Regions from separate parts of the Aminobacter sp. 01T433 genome, predicted to be linked through region 2. Evidence: predicted binding sites of a transcription regulator. Region 2 holds the regulator's gene; the other holds the start of a gene.
The links. The regulator PhoB, encoded in region 2, activates phosphate uptake and scavenging genes when phosphate is short. The targets are predictions, from matches to a motif close to TGTCATNNANCTGTCAT.
Positions count from the first base shown of each region.

Region 1: a site for PhoB is predicted at 1,908-1,924, ahead of AC1DLV_RS01355 (PhoX family protein). Genes of this name have one in related genera too.

Region 1 covers NZ_JBFTPR010000001.1:260,722-263,916, forward strand. The annotation lists gene AC1DLV_RS01340 (CHAD domain-containing protein) at 1-147, shown strand, start outside; gene AC1DLV_RS01345 (YiiX/YebB-like N1pC/P60 family cysteine hydrolase) at 196-993, shown strand; gene AC1DLV_RS01350 (phosphatase PAP2 family protein) at 1,030-1,731, opposite strand; gene AC1DLV_RS01355 (PhoX family protein) at 1,984-3,195, shown strand, end outside.
Region 2 covers NZ_JBFTPR010000005.1:218,315-221,509, forward strand. The annotation lists gene AC1DLV_RS10325 (ROK family protein) at 1-729, shown strand, start outside; gene AC1DLV_RS10330 (GCG_CRPN prefix-to-repeats domain-containing protein) at 910-1,215, shown strand; gene phoB (phosphate regulon transcriptional regulator PhoB) at 1,297-1,986, opposite strand; gene phoU (phosphate signaling complex protein PhoU) at 2,009-2,716, opposite strand; gene pstB (phosphate ABC transporter ATP-binding protein PstB) at 2,758-3,195, opposite strand, start outside.

The sequences.
Region 1 (3,195 bases), on a different contig from region 2:
AAACGCTCGGAAAGGGCCTTGCGCAAGCTGTGCCTCACCGATGCCGCCGAATTGTTCGAAGACAAGCCCAGGCGCACGGTGCGCGGGCTCGCCAGCAAGTGCACCAACGATCTCAGCGCAGAGACCGAGGCCCCAGGCAACGAATAGTTCGCCGACTGGCGTTGCCCGTCCGCCTCATGTTACGTCCTCTGCGTCATGACTGAGAAGACCGACCCCTTGCTCGACCGCATCGGCCGCTGGCTTGCTTCACGCCTGCAGGTGGAATCGTCCGGCTACGAGCCCTACACGCCGTCCGATCCCGAAACGCTGCGCCGCACGCTCGAGCCCGGCGACATCCTGCTGATCGAGGGCAACCAGCGCATTTCGGCCGTCATCAAATATTTGACCCAGTCGACCTGGTCGCATTCAGCGCTTTATGTCGGCGATGCGCTGCCGCTGCCCGAAGACGGCTCCGAGCGGCCACGTCTCATCGAGGTCAATCTCGGCCAGGGCTGCGTTGCCGTGCCGCTGTCGAAATACCGCACCTACAACACCCGCATCTGCCGGGCCAACGGCCTGTCGCCCGAGGACCGCGACCATGTCGTCAGCTTCATGACCCAGCGCCTTGGTTTGAAATATGACCTCAAGAACATCTTCGACATGCTGCGCTACCTGGTGCCGAGGCCACCGGTGCCGGTGCGCTGGCGCCGCCGCATGATCGCCTTCGGCTCGGGCGATCCAACCCGCGCCATCTGCTCGACGATGATCGCCGAGGCCTATGGCCAGATCCGCTATCCGATCCTGCCGGAGATCACCCGTGCGCCGGGCCGCGCGTCGGCCCAGTCGAACTATATGCGCCGCGAGATCATGCACATTCGCCACCACTCGCTCTACACGCCGCGCGACTTCGACCTGTCGCCCTATTTCCGCATCGTCAAGCCGACGCTGGAATATGGCTTCGACTACAAGCAGGTCAGCTGGGGCGACCAGGAGCAGACAGGTTCTATCGCTTAGCCGTCGTATCGGCCTTGAGCAGCTCGTGTCAGTTGTTCACTGTCGCCGCATGCCGTGGTCGGCACCTTCGTCCTTCAGCAGGTAGCGGCTGGCCACCCAGCACAGGGTCGCCCAGGCAAAGCCTGCGCACCAGCCGGCGAGCACGTCGGAAGGCCAGTGCACGCCGAGATAGACACGGCTGATGCCGACCATCAGCGTCGTCAGCACCGCAATTGCGAAAACGAAGACAGTCGTCGCGCGCCCCGGTAGGAAACGAGCCAAAAGCGCGCCCAGCGTCAGGTAGGTCACCGCCGACAACATCGCGTGCCCGCTTGGAAAGCTCATCGTGTAGACCTGCGCCAGATGCGAGACGAGGTCGGGACGTGGCCGGTCGATGCCAAGCTTCAGCACGCTCGACAGCACCTGTCCGCCGGCGACGGCAACGAACACGAACAGTGCTGGTCCCCAGCGTTTTGTCATGCCCAGGAAAATGATGGTGATTGCGGTGATGTAGATCAGCACCGAGGCACTGCCGAGTGCGGTGATGTCGCGCATCGCTTCTTCGAGCCAGAGCGGCCCGATCGGGTTGTTGGGCTCGCCAGCCACGCGAAACGCCAGCAATATGTCGGTGTCGAAAGCGTGTGGGGCGGCGTCGCGGGCGATTTCGGAAAGTTCGACGAACCCCCACAAGCCGCCGGCAATGATGATGCCCGCCGCCAGCAGCGAAAATTCAAGCCTGTTCCACAGTGTCTGCCGCATCGTCTTGCCGTTTGCCTTATGTGTTTGAGAGCACGTTCCGAACCTCAGTTCGCGCCGAGAAAATGGGGAGCGCTTTTGGGAAAAGAAGATGCTCAAACAAGAAATCGGAACTTGTCCCGCCTGAATCGCGACGAACGCCGATGGGCTCTATAATCAAGGCCGATTTCCGGCGAAACTGTCATGCTACTGTTATCTCGTCCGATTAGCGGTCTCGGCGAACCCCAAGCCGAACACCAGCCAGAGGTCGAGACAATGAACCAGCACACACCAGGCGATCAGAAATTCCGCACGAGCATGCTCGAGGAAAATGACGGCCCCGGCCACAACCCGACCGACAATCGCACCATGGGCGACATCATCGCCAAGCGCTTTTCCCGCCGGAGCTTCCTCCAGGGCTCGCTCGCCGTTTCGGCCATTGCCGCAACCGTCAGCCCCATCGCCATCCTGCTCGCCGACGACGCCCGCGCCGCCACGGCATCCGCTTTTGTCTTCGACGAGGTCGAGGCAGGCATCGACGACAAGCACCATGTCGCTAGCGGCTACGACGCCGACATCCTGCTGCGTTGGGGCGATCCGATCTTTGCTGACGCACCCGAATTCGATCCGCTCAACCAGACGGCGGAAGCGCAAAACCGGCAGTTCGGCTACAACAACGACTATGTCGGCTATATCGAGCTCGACGGCTCGTCTGAGCACGGCCTTTTGGTCGTCAACCACGAATACACCAACGATCATCTGATGTTCCCCGGCATCGTCAAGATCGTCGAAGGCAAGATCGACGTGACTGCAGCAGACCAGAAGCGTGTCGACATCGAGATGGCCGCACATGGCGGTTCGATCGTCGAGATCCGCAAGGAAGGCGGCAAGTGGCAGGTCGTGCGCGACGGCAAGCTCAACCGCCGCATCACCTCCAACACCGAGATGCAGCTGACCGGCCCCGCCGCCGGCCACGACCGCCTCAAGACCAATGCGGACGCTTCCGGCACCAAGGTGTTCGGCACGCTCAACAACTGTGCCGGCGGCGTCACGCCCTGGGGCACCTACATCATGGCCGAGGAAAACTTCCACGGCTATTTCGGCGGCGAGCTGCCGGCCGATCATCCCGAAGCCGCCAACTACAAGCGCCTCGGCGTGCCGGAAGGCACCTATGAATGGCTGAAGTTCTACGACCGCTTCGACGTCTCAAAGGAGCCGAACGAACCCAACCGCTTCGGCTGGATCGTCGAGGTCGACGTCAACGATCCGAACTCGCTGCCGAAGAAGCGCACGGCCCTTGGCCGCTTCAAGCACGAAGGTGCCGAATCGATCGTCGCCTCGGACGGCCGCGTCGTCTTCTACCTCGGCGACGACGAGCGCTTCGACTACGTCTACAAGTTCGTGACCAAGGGCAAGTTCAACCCCAACGACCGCGCCGCCAATCTCGACCTGCTCGACGAAGGCACGCTCTACGTCGCCAAGTTCGCC
Region 2 (3,195 bases):
CCGATCACCCCGCATGACGACATTCCCTTCGCCGACCGGCTCGAACAGGAATTCGGCGTGCCGGTGACGGTCGAAAACGACTGCAACATGATCGCCGAGGCCCTGCGCTGGCGCGACCCAGTCCGCTACCGCGACGATTTCATCGCCATCCTGCTTTCGCATGGCATCGGCATGGGACTGGTATTGAAGGGCGAGCTCTTCACCGGCACGCATTCGTCAGGGGGCGAGTTCGGCCACATGATCCACCGGCCCGAGGGCGCGCTTTGCCGCTGTGGCCGGCGCGGCTGCGTCGAAGCCTATGCCGGCAACTACGCCATATGGCGCAATGCACGTCTCGGCGACGAGAATGCCGAGCCGCTCGCCGATCTCTCCGACGAGGACATCACCGCCCTCGCCGACGCCGCCCGCGACCATGACGGCCCCGAGCGCGAGGCGTTCCGCAAGGCGGGCGAGGCCATCGGCTTCGGCCTGGGATCGATGTTTGCGCTGATCGATCCGGCACCGCTCGCCTTTGTTGGCGTGGGTGCTACCGCCTTCGACTTGATGGAGCCGCATGTCCGCGCGGCCATCGCCAAGACGGCCGGCGGGCTGCACTCGAAGGCGATCTCCTTCGACACCGAACCGAACGAAGTCCCCCTCATCCGCCTGGGCTGCCTGATGCGCGCCTTGCTCTATGTCGATCAGGAGATCTTCGCCGCAGGCCCAGCCCCCGCGCAGCACAGGGGCTGACATACCGCTCAAGGACATTTGATTTCGGCTGTCGCAATTACAACGACGGTCGCGACCATACTGGCACCCTGGATGACAGTCCGCGTCCGCCCCTTGAAGCAGGCTCCAGGCCTCGGCAAGGGAACCGCGAGTGGAACCAAACCTGGAACCGACTTGTCTTCCAGTTTCGGAGAACCCGCGATGACCAGTCTGCTGCGTAACATCCTGGCCGGCATCGGCCTTTTGTGTGCTTCATCGTTTTCTGCGTCAGCATCCCCGATCCCCGCACCGCTTGCCCCTGAAGCTTCGGCGATGGTCATTCCCATTGTACAGGGCTGCGGCGTCGGCGGCTGGCGCGGGCCGTATGGCGGATGCCGCTATGGCGAATATAGGCGGGTTGCGCCGCGCTACGGCAACGGCTGCCCTCCGGGCTATTGGCACGGCCCCTACGGTCATTGCCGCAACACACCTTATCATGGGCGGCTGCCGAACGGCGGATGGCGCTGATCGCACTTTGGCGACAAAGCGCCTGGTCGTGTCCGTCAAGCGTGCGGCGGGCCAAACGTCGTTGTCCCGCCGAACGGTCGCCTAATCCTCGCGGATAGCGTAGCCGGCGCCGCGGATGGTGCGGATCACGTCGGGCATGCGCCCGGTGTTGACCGCCTTGCGCAGGCGCCCGACATGGACGTCGACGGTGCGTTCGTCGATGTAGATCGTCTCGCCCCAGACATTATCGAGCAACTGGCTGCGCGAAAACACCCGGCCGGGATGCCGCATCATGAACTCAAGCAGCCGGAACTCGGTTGGCCCGAGCTTGATCTCGCTCTTCTTGCGGTAGACCCGGTGCGACTCGCGATCGAGCATGATGTCGCCGACCTTGAGGATCGAAGAAAGCACTTCGGGCTTGGCCCGGCGCAGCAACGCCTTCACCCGCGCCATGAACTCAGGCGTCGAGAACGGCTTGACCAGATAGTCATCGGCACCGGTCGAAAGCCCGCGCACGCGGTCGCTTTCTTCGCCACGCGCCGTCAGCATGATGATCGGCAGGCGTTCGGTGTCGGGCCGCATCCGAAGCCTGCGGCACAGCTCGATGCCGGAGAGTGCCGGCACCATCCAGTCGAGCACCAAAAGGTCGGGCACGTTTTCCTGAAGCCGTATTTCGGCCTCGTCGCCACGCGTGACGACTTCGACCTGGTAGCCTTCGGACTCGAGGTTGTAGCGAAGCAGCACGCCCAGCGGCTCTTCATCCTCGACGACCATGATCTTGGGGGCGATCATCGGCTGTCCTCTATGTTGGAGTTCAGGTGGCCGAAACCGGCGACGTGGTTTCTTCAACCTTCGGCCGGTGGAGCGGCAGCTGCGTGCCGGTCACCACGAAATACGCGTTCTCGGCGATGTTGGTGACATGGTCGCCAATGCGCTCCAGGTTTTTGGCGCAGAACAAAAGATGCGTGCAGGCAGTGATGTTGCGCGGATCTTCCATCATGTAGGTCAGGAGCTCGCGGAACACGGCGTTGTACTGGATGTCGATCTTCTGGTCGTCGGCGCGCAAGTTCTTCAGGCCCTCGGCCTGACGCGCGACATAGAGATCAACCACGCCCCGCACCTGGTCGAGCACCAGCTGTGCCATGGCATCGATCGAATGCGAAAGATTGCGTGGCGTCGGCGATTGGCCGACGGCGCCAACGCGCTTGGCGATGTTCTTGGCAAGATCGCCGATGCGTTCGAGATCGCCCGCCATGCGGATGGCGCCGACCACGGCGCGCAGATCCTGGGCCATCGGCTGGCGCTTGGCGATCAGCGTGATGGCGCTGTTGTCGAGTTCGCGCTGCTTGGCGTCCATGATCGTGTCGTCGGCGACAACGCTTTGCGCCAGCGCCTGGTCGGACGACAACAGCGCACGGATGGCACCGGCAACCATCGAGCTGCCAAGATCGCCCATGTCACGGATGAGCTGGTCGACATGCTGGAGTTCTTCGTCGAAGGACCGGACTGTATGTTCGCCCATGATTTATTCCTCGTCTCGTATACCGCGGCGAAAACGTCCACTCAGCCGAAGCGGCCGGTGATGTAGTCCTGCGTCCGCTTGTCGTCGGGGTTGGTGAACATCTTGTCGGTAGCGCCTTCCTCGACGAGATAGCCGAGGTGGAACATCGCGGTGCGCTGCGACACGCGTGCCGCCTGCTGCATCGAGTGCGTCACGATCACGATCGTGTAGTTCTCGCGCAGCTCGTCGATCAGCTCCTCCACCTTCGCGGTGGCGATCGGATCGAGTGCCGAGCACGGCTCGTCCATCAGGATCACCTCAGGCGACACCGCAATGGCGCGCGCGATGCACAGGCGCTGCTGCTGGCCACCCGACAGGCCGGTGCCCGGCTCGTTGAGACGGTCCTTGGCTTCGTTCCACAGGGCCGCCTTCTGCAGGCTCTTCTCGACGATCACGTCGAGCTCGGCCTTGTTCTTGGCAAGGCCGTGGATACGTGGGCC